One region of the Tsukamurella sp. II2bb genome, then DNA from elsewhere that is predicted to be linked to it. Evidence: riboswitches for the same ligand, from Rfam matches in the RefSeq annotation. Region 1 holds a riboswitch; the other holds the start of a gene.
What was found. A riboswitch is a leader RNA that binds a small molecule or an ion and turns the genes downstream of it on or off. The one in region 1 is predicted to bind cyclic di-AMP.
Positions count from the first base shown of each region.

Region 1 (3,558 bases):
GCCACCGCCCCCACCTGGGTGTACGCGTTGACGCCGCTGGCGCCGGTCGGCTTCCTGGTGGGGATCGTCGCGGTGATCGCCGGCGGCCGCGTCGGAGACGGCGAGGAACGGCCGTGAAACCGCTGGTCGATCGCTACGGGCGGGTCGCCCGCGACCTGCGGGTCTCCCTCACCGACCGGTGCAATCTGCGGTGCACGTACTGCATGCCCGCCGAGGGCCTGCCCTGGCTGGCGAACGAGCACGTCCTGACGGGGCCGGAGATCGACCGGCTCATCGCGATCGGCGTCCGGGACCTCGGAATCACCGAGATCCGATTCACGGGCGGCGAGCCCCTACTACGGGCCGACCTCGACCGGATCATCGCGCACGCCGCCACTCTCGAACCGCGGCCCGAGATCTCCCTGACCACGAACGGGCTGTCCCTGGCCCGGCACGCGGCGAAACTCGCCGGGGCCGGCCTGGACCGGGTGAACGTCTCCCTCGACACGGTCGACCGCCAGGAGTACGCGAAGGTCACCCGGCGCGACCGCCTCGACGACGCCCTGGCCGGCCTGCGGGCCGCCGCGGAGGCCGGGCTGACCCCGGTCAAGGTCAACGCCGTGCTCGGCCCTGGGCGGCTCGGCGACGCGCGACCGCTGCTGCGCCTGTGCCTCGACGCCGGCTACGAGCTGCGGATCATCGAGCACATGCCGCTCGACGCCGACCACACCTGGGACCGGAGCACCATGATCACGGCGGAGCAGATCCTCGCCGAGCTGCGCCGCGAGTTCACCCTCACGCCCGACGGGGAGCCGCGCGGCAGTGCGCCCGCCGAGCGCTTCCTGGTCGACGGTGGCCCGGCGACGGTGGGCGTCATCGCCTCCGTGACGCGACCCTTCTGCGGCGACTGCGATCGGGTGCGCCTCACCGCGGACGGCCAGATCCGCACCTGCCTGTTCGCGGCGGAGGAGACCGATCTCAAGCCGCTGCTCCGGGGCGGCGCGAGCGACGGGGAGATCGCGGACGCGTGGGTGGCCGCGATGCTCGGCAAGCAGGCCGGGCACGGCATCGACGACCCGACCTTCCTGCAGCCGGCGCGCCCGATGAGCGCGATCGGGGGCTGAGAGGTGCTGATCCGGTACTTCGCCGCCGCCCGCGCGGCGGCGGGCGTGCCCGAGGAGACGGTGGCCGTGCCCGACGGGGCCACGGTCGCGCAGGTCGCCGTCCTCCTGGCCGCCCGGCACCCCGGGCTGGGCGCCGTGCTCACGCGGTGCAGTTTCCTGCTCGACGAGGTCGCGGTGCGGGACGTCGACGCCCCCGCGACCGGGTCGATGCTCGACGTCCTGCCGCCCTTCGCCGGCGGCTGACATCCTTAGCCGACGCTGGTGATGTCCATCACATTCTGCAAAATCACGGTCCGGTAACGGTTGGGCCACGGGGCGGGGTCTGTTACCGTCGCTGGGGGCCGCAGCAGTGGCCACCCGATCGGTCGCAGCGCAGAGCTTCGTCCAGTGGCCGATCCGGGACGGGCACCGAAGATCTACACCTGGACGAAGGCGGAGGAACCACCGCGACCGCACGGTCGCAGGGCACACGCCCTAGGGGTCAAGCCGGGACACCGGCCGAGCAGCCTCTCGCTCGAACCCGACAGCTAACTTCGCACGCGCGTAGAGAGGAAAGACTTCACCACGATGACCGGTCGTCACCGCAAGCAGTCCACTACCAGCCTGAGCGCCGCCAAGGTCGCCGCCGCCGGCGCGATGCTCGGTGGCGCGGGTCTCGCGCTCGCCGCACCCGCCGCCAACGCCGCCCCCGATTCCCAGTGGGACCAGGTTGCCGCCTGCGAGTCCGGCGGAAACTGGTCGATCAACACCGGCAACGGCTACCACGGCGGCCTGCAGTTCAGCCCGTCGACGTGGGCCTCCTACGGCGGCACGCAGTTCGCGCCCACCGCCAACCAGGCCAGCCGCGCCCAGCAGATCGCGATCGCCGAGAAGGTCCTCGCCGGTCAGGGCAAGGGCGCGTGGCCGTCGTGCGGCCGTGGCCTCGGCGCGGCCACTCCGCGCACCGTCTCCCCCACGGACACCGGTACCGCCACCAAGCCCGTCACGAAGCCGGTTTCCGCGCCCGCCGCGAAGCCGGTCGCCAAGCCCGCCACCAAGCCGGTGGCGAAGCCCGCCACCGCGCCGGCCGCCAAGCCCGTCGCGAAGCCGGGCGGCTCGGTCAACGCGCAGTACGTCAACCAGGTCATCTCGCAGGCCCAGAGCGGCGGCAAGCAGGTCGATCCCGCCGTGCTCGCCGCGCTGCAGCAGGCAGCGGCCAAGGGCTACTGAGCCCGGAGCAGCACAGAGCGTCCCGAAGGGGCCGACGGCATCGCGCCGCCGGCCCCTTCGGCGTTTCCGGGGATGCGACGGGGCCGGTCCGGTTCCAGGGACGTGACGGGTCCGGCTGAGCGCTACGCGCTGCCGACCCACTCGTCGGTGCCATCGAGGAACAGCTGGTGCTTCCAGACCGGGAGCGCCTCCTTGACCGCGTCTACGATGCGGGCGCAGGTCGCGAAGGCCGCCGCACGGTGATCGGCCGAGACCGCCACCACGAGCGCCGCGTCGCCGATCTTCAACGGACCGACGCGGTGCGAGACCGCGACGGCCCGGACGCCCTCCGCGGCGTCCGCCTCGGCCTGGACGACCTCCGCGATGACGCGCCCCGCGGTGGGATGCGCCGAGTACTCGAGCCGGGTCACACCCCGTCCGCCGTCGTGATCGCGGACGGCGCCGATGAAGCCCACCACGGCGCCCGCCTCGGCGCGCGCGACCGCGGCCTCGTGCGTGGCCAGGTCGATCGGCTCCTCCGTGACCACGGCCAGGACCACGTCAGCCATGGTCGCCGCCGCGGATCTGGTCCAGGGCGTGGTGCAGCACCCCGTCGAGCACGGCCAGACCGTCCCGGACGCCCCCGGACGAGCCCGGCAGGTTCACCACCAGCGACGTCCCTGCGACGCCGGCGAGGCCGCGGCTGAGCACGGTGGTCGGTACGTCGGGCAGGCCGGCCTGCCGGATGGCGTTGGCCAGGCCGGGGATCTCGAAGGTGAGGGCCCCACGGGTCTCCTCGGGCGTGCGGTCCGTCGGCGTGAGGCCCGTGCCACCCGTGGTGAGCACCACGGCGTCGCCGCGGCGGACGGCGGAGCGGATAGCCGCGCCCACCTCCTCGCCGTCGGGCACCACGACGGGGCCGTAGACGTCGAAGCCGCGTTCGCCGAGCCAGCCGGCGATGACGGGCCCGGTGGTGTCCGCACGCTCCCCGAGGGAGGCGCGGGTGGACGCGACGACCACGGTGGCGCAGCGGTCGCGGGACGGGCGGAGGGGTTCGGTCATCATCTCTCCCAGTGGCCGGTCTTGCCGCCGTCCTTGGTGAGCACGCGGACGTCCGTCATGACGGCGGCGGGGTCGAGGGCCTTGACCATGTCGTGCAGGGTCAGGCCGGCCACGGCGACGGCGGTGAGCGCCTCCATCTCGACGCCCGTCCGGCCGGTGCAGCGCACCGTGGCGGTGACGGCGATCTCGGCACCCGACGGCTGCA
Region 1 covers NZ_JBYPZI010000005.1:60,413-63,970, reverse strand. Annotated here, with positions in the region: gene AC21LY_RS12700 (hypothetical protein) at 1-117, shown strand, start outside; gene moaA (GTP 3',8-cyclase MoaA) at 114-1,103, shown strand; gene AC21LY_RS12690 (MoaD/ThiS family protein) at 1,107-1,346, shown strand; cyclic di-AMP (ydaO/yuaA leader) riboswitch at 1,515-1,659, shown strand; partial or broken gene AC21LY_RS12685 (transglycosylase family protein) at 1,671-2,159, shown strand; gene AC21LY_RS12680 (molybdenum cofactor biosynthesis protein MoaE) at 2,435-2,860, opposite strand; gene AC21LY_RS12675 (MogA/MoaB family molybdenum cofactor biosynthesis protein) at 2,853-3,353, opposite strand; gene moaC (cyclic pyranopterin monophosphate synthase MoaC) at 3,353-3,558, opposite strand, start outside.

Region 2 (3,558 bases), on a different contig from region 1:
CAGCTCCCAGCCGCCGCTACCGTCCGGGTGGGCGATCGACAGCTCCGCCACGCCGGCGAAGGCGAGCAGGGCGTGCGAGCGGGCCACCGCGTCGACCAGCCGGGCCGCACGATCGCGCAGCCGCGCCGCCGATTCGAAGAACTCCCGCTCCGCCAGCGCCGCCAGGCGCGCCTCCAGCGCGCCGAAGACCTCCGACGAGGCGCCGGTCAGCGCCGCGGTCGCCCGGTCCGCCCGGGGCCGGTACAGCGCCGCCGGCTCGGGCGCGGCGGTCGAGGCCAGGCACCCGCCGAGGGGACGCGCCCCGTCGGGCCCGAGGGCGCAGGAGTGCACGGCCCCGGCCCGCAGCCGCGTGGCGCACGTGCGGAGCCCACAGGTCTCCGCGAGGAGCTCCGCCAGATCCGCCGCGTCGGTCCGCGAACGGACCGGGCCGATGCACGGCGTGCCCGGCGGCGCGGCCCGGCGCACGGCGAGCCGGGGGAAGGGCTCCGCGGTCAGGCAGATCCACCAGCCGCGTTTCGGGTACTTCGACCGGCGGTTGTACGGGGGAGTGTGTGCCGCGATGAGGCGCAGCTCCCGCGCCGCCGCCTCGAGCGCGTGCGCGCACTCCACGTGGTCCACCCGCTCCGCGAGGCCGACCATCTCCTTGATCCGGCCCCGCGTCTCCCCGGAGGTGAAGTAGCTGCGCACGCGCCGGCGCAGGTTCCCCGACGTGCCCACGTAGAGCACCTCGTTGCCCGGCCCCCGGAAGAGGTACACGCCGGGCCGTTCCGGGAGCGGGTCCGCCAGGTGGCGCTTGGCGCGCTGCTGCGGGGTCACGGTGGGCAGGTGCCCGCGCAGCTCCCCGAGGGTGTGGATGCCCTGGTTGCCCACCCGGCCGATCAGCCCGTGCAGTACCTCGACGGTGGCGCGGGCATCGTCGAGCGCGCGGTGGTTGGGCGTGGTCTCGGTACGGAACAGCCGCGCGAGCTCGCTGAGCTTGACCGACGGTGCCTCGTCCCGCGTGAGTACCCGCCGAGCCAGCTGGACCGTGCACAGCGACGCCGGCTTGGGCCACGGCGTGCCGGTAGCGGCCGCGGCGGCCTTGAGGAAGCCGAGGTCGAACCGGGCGTTGTGCGCCACCAGGACCGCGCCGTGCGCGAACTCCAGGAAGGACGGCAGGACCGACTCGATCCGCGGGGCGCCGGTGACCATCGCGGTGGTGATGCCGGTGAGGTGGGTGATGTGCGGTGAGATCCCCCGTCCCGGATCGACCAGGGTGGCGAACTCGCCGAGCACCTCGCCGCCGCGCACCTTGACCGCACCGATCTCGGTGATCGCATCGCCGCCCGTGGGGGAGCCTCCGGTGGTCTCCAGATCGACCACGACGAAGGTCACCTCCCGCAGCGGCGGATCGACGACATCCGTCGCGCACTCGTCCAGGCTCAGCTGCATGCCGTGACCGTAGAACACCCCACCGACAGGTTCGGCCCGACCGAACGGGCGCGCGAAACATGTCAGTCGGTGCGGCTAGCGTCGCAGCCGATCGAGACCGATGACGAAGGGAAACACCATGGCACTGCATGTCGACTGCTCCGTCTGCCCCGCCCGGCCCCGGGCGTGCGGCGACTGCTCCGTGGGGCTGCTGCTCGGCCCGGTGGTCGTCGCCGCGCCGTCCGTCCCCTCGTCCGGTCCGACACGGCCGCGGGTCCCTGAGGAGCGGGTTGAGAGTTCAACGATCACGGCGGATCCGGGCCTGCGCGAGGCCATCGCGGCGTTCGCGGGCGAGGGGATGCTGCCGCGCCTGCGAATCGTTCCTGACCAGGTGAAACGCGCCGGATGACGGGCGCCCCCAGGGGAACCCCGGGGAACTTTCACGGCGGATTCGGCGCGTTCGGCTAGACAGGTGCGTTTCCATTTCGTAATCTTTCTGAGACCTTGCGGAGGTGCCCGGGGCGAAAACCGCCCCGTCTCCCGAGGTCACCGCCTAAGAGGCCGCACGGCCTCGCCGGGGACCCACACGTGTTATCCGGGGTGAATCGCCGGAGGCTCACGCCTCCGGGGTAGGGCATCTTCCTCGCCCGAACCCGTCAGCTAACTCGGTCGGCGGTCGGGAAGAAACTTAGGAGAATCGCTTCGTGGCGAAACACCGACTTCAGCCGCAGCCCAGCCGGGGCGCCACCGCCGCCCGCGGTGCACTGGCAGCGGGTGCCGTGACCATCGGTACGTTCGCGGCCCCCACGGCCGCCTTCGCAGCTCCCGCGCCGGCTCCCGCAGCGCCGGTTCCGGCCCCCGGAGCGCCCGTCCCCGCGGCGCCCAACGCGAAGCCCGCCGTCAAGCCCGCTCCGGCGGCCGCCGTCAAGCCCGGCGTGGCACCTGCGGCGCAGGGGAAGCCCGGCGCGCCGGCGAAGCCCGCGCAGACCGTGGCCACTCGCAACACCGCCGCGCGCCCCGATGTGGTCAGCGGCGTGTCCATCGCCCCCAAGCCCGGCATCACCACCGTCGCCGGTGTGCAGCCCGGCGGTGCCAAGGCCCAGGTCGTCCAGGCGGCACTGTCGCGCACCGGCCTGCCCTACTCGTACGGCTCCGCCGGCCCCAACTCGTTCGACTGCTCGGGCCTGGTCTACTGGTCCATGAAGCAGGCCGGAATCACGGTTCCCCGCGACAGCTGGGGCCAGCTCGGCGGCGGGCGTTCGGTGCCGATCTCGGACCTGCAGCCCGGCGACATCGTGATCTACAACGGCGGCAGCCACGCCGCGCTGTACATCGGCAACGGCAAGGTCGTGCACTCGGTGAACTACGGGATCCCCGTCAAGGTGAGCCCCCTCAACGAGATGTCCGTGTACTCCGCTCGTCGGTACTGACGTAACCTGGCAACGATTGCCCTCGCAATCGCGCTCCAGCTTCGGAAGGACTCGCTCGGCCGTGTCATCGACGTTCCATCCCCGCTCTTCTGCCGCGCGCGGCGCCGCCGCGTCGGCGGCGCTCGTCCTCGTCGCGGGCCTGACCGTGGTCGGGAGCGCCACCGCCGATCCCGATACGGCCGACGCCGCACTGAAGCAGTACCAGGCGCTCTCGGAGCAGGCCTCCGGCACGAACGAGGCGGCCAAGGCCGCCCAGGAGGAGGCCGACAAGGCCGCCGCGGCCAAACGCGCCGCGGACGCGACCCTGGTCGCGGCGAAGCGTGAGATCGCCGCCGTGCAGGCGCGGCAGGCGGCGCTGCAGCCCCAGATCGACGCCGTGATCGTCGCCAACTACAAGGGCGCGCGCACCAACCGGACGTACGCGCTGCTCGTGAGCGATTCTCCGCAGCAGATGCTCGACCAGATGTCCACCCTCGACTTCATCAACCGGGACGTCGTGGCCACGGTCGACGCCTACAAGAAGTCGAAGGCCGCCGCCGAGTCCGCCGCCACCCGCGCGTCGGAGGCGGCGAAGTCGGCCGAGTCAGCCCGCACCGACGCCGAGCGCAAGGTCTCCGATCTCAAGCAGAAGAAGTCGCGCCTGGCCCAGGAGATCGCCCGGATCAAGGCCATCTACGACCGCCTGACCGGTGCGCAGCGCCAGACGCTGATCGGCCCG
Region 2 covers NZ_JBYPZI010000003.1:251,783-255,340, forward strand. Annotated here, with positions in the region: gene AC21LY_RS09705 (DEDD exonuclease domain-containing protein) at 1-1,431, opposite strand, end outside; gene AC21LY_RS09710 (hypothetical protein) at 1,550-1,819, shown strand; cyclic di-AMP (ydaO/yuaA leader) riboswitch at 1,951-2,100, shown strand; gene AC21LY_RS09715 (C40 family peptidase) at 2,115-2,840, shown strand; gene AC21LY_RS09720 (C40 family peptidase) at 2,902-3,558, shown strand, end outside.
Region 2: another riboswitch for cyclic di-AMP. It lies ahead of AC21LY_RS09715 (C40 family peptidase); the one in region 1 lies ahead of AC21LY_RS12685 (transglycosylase family protein).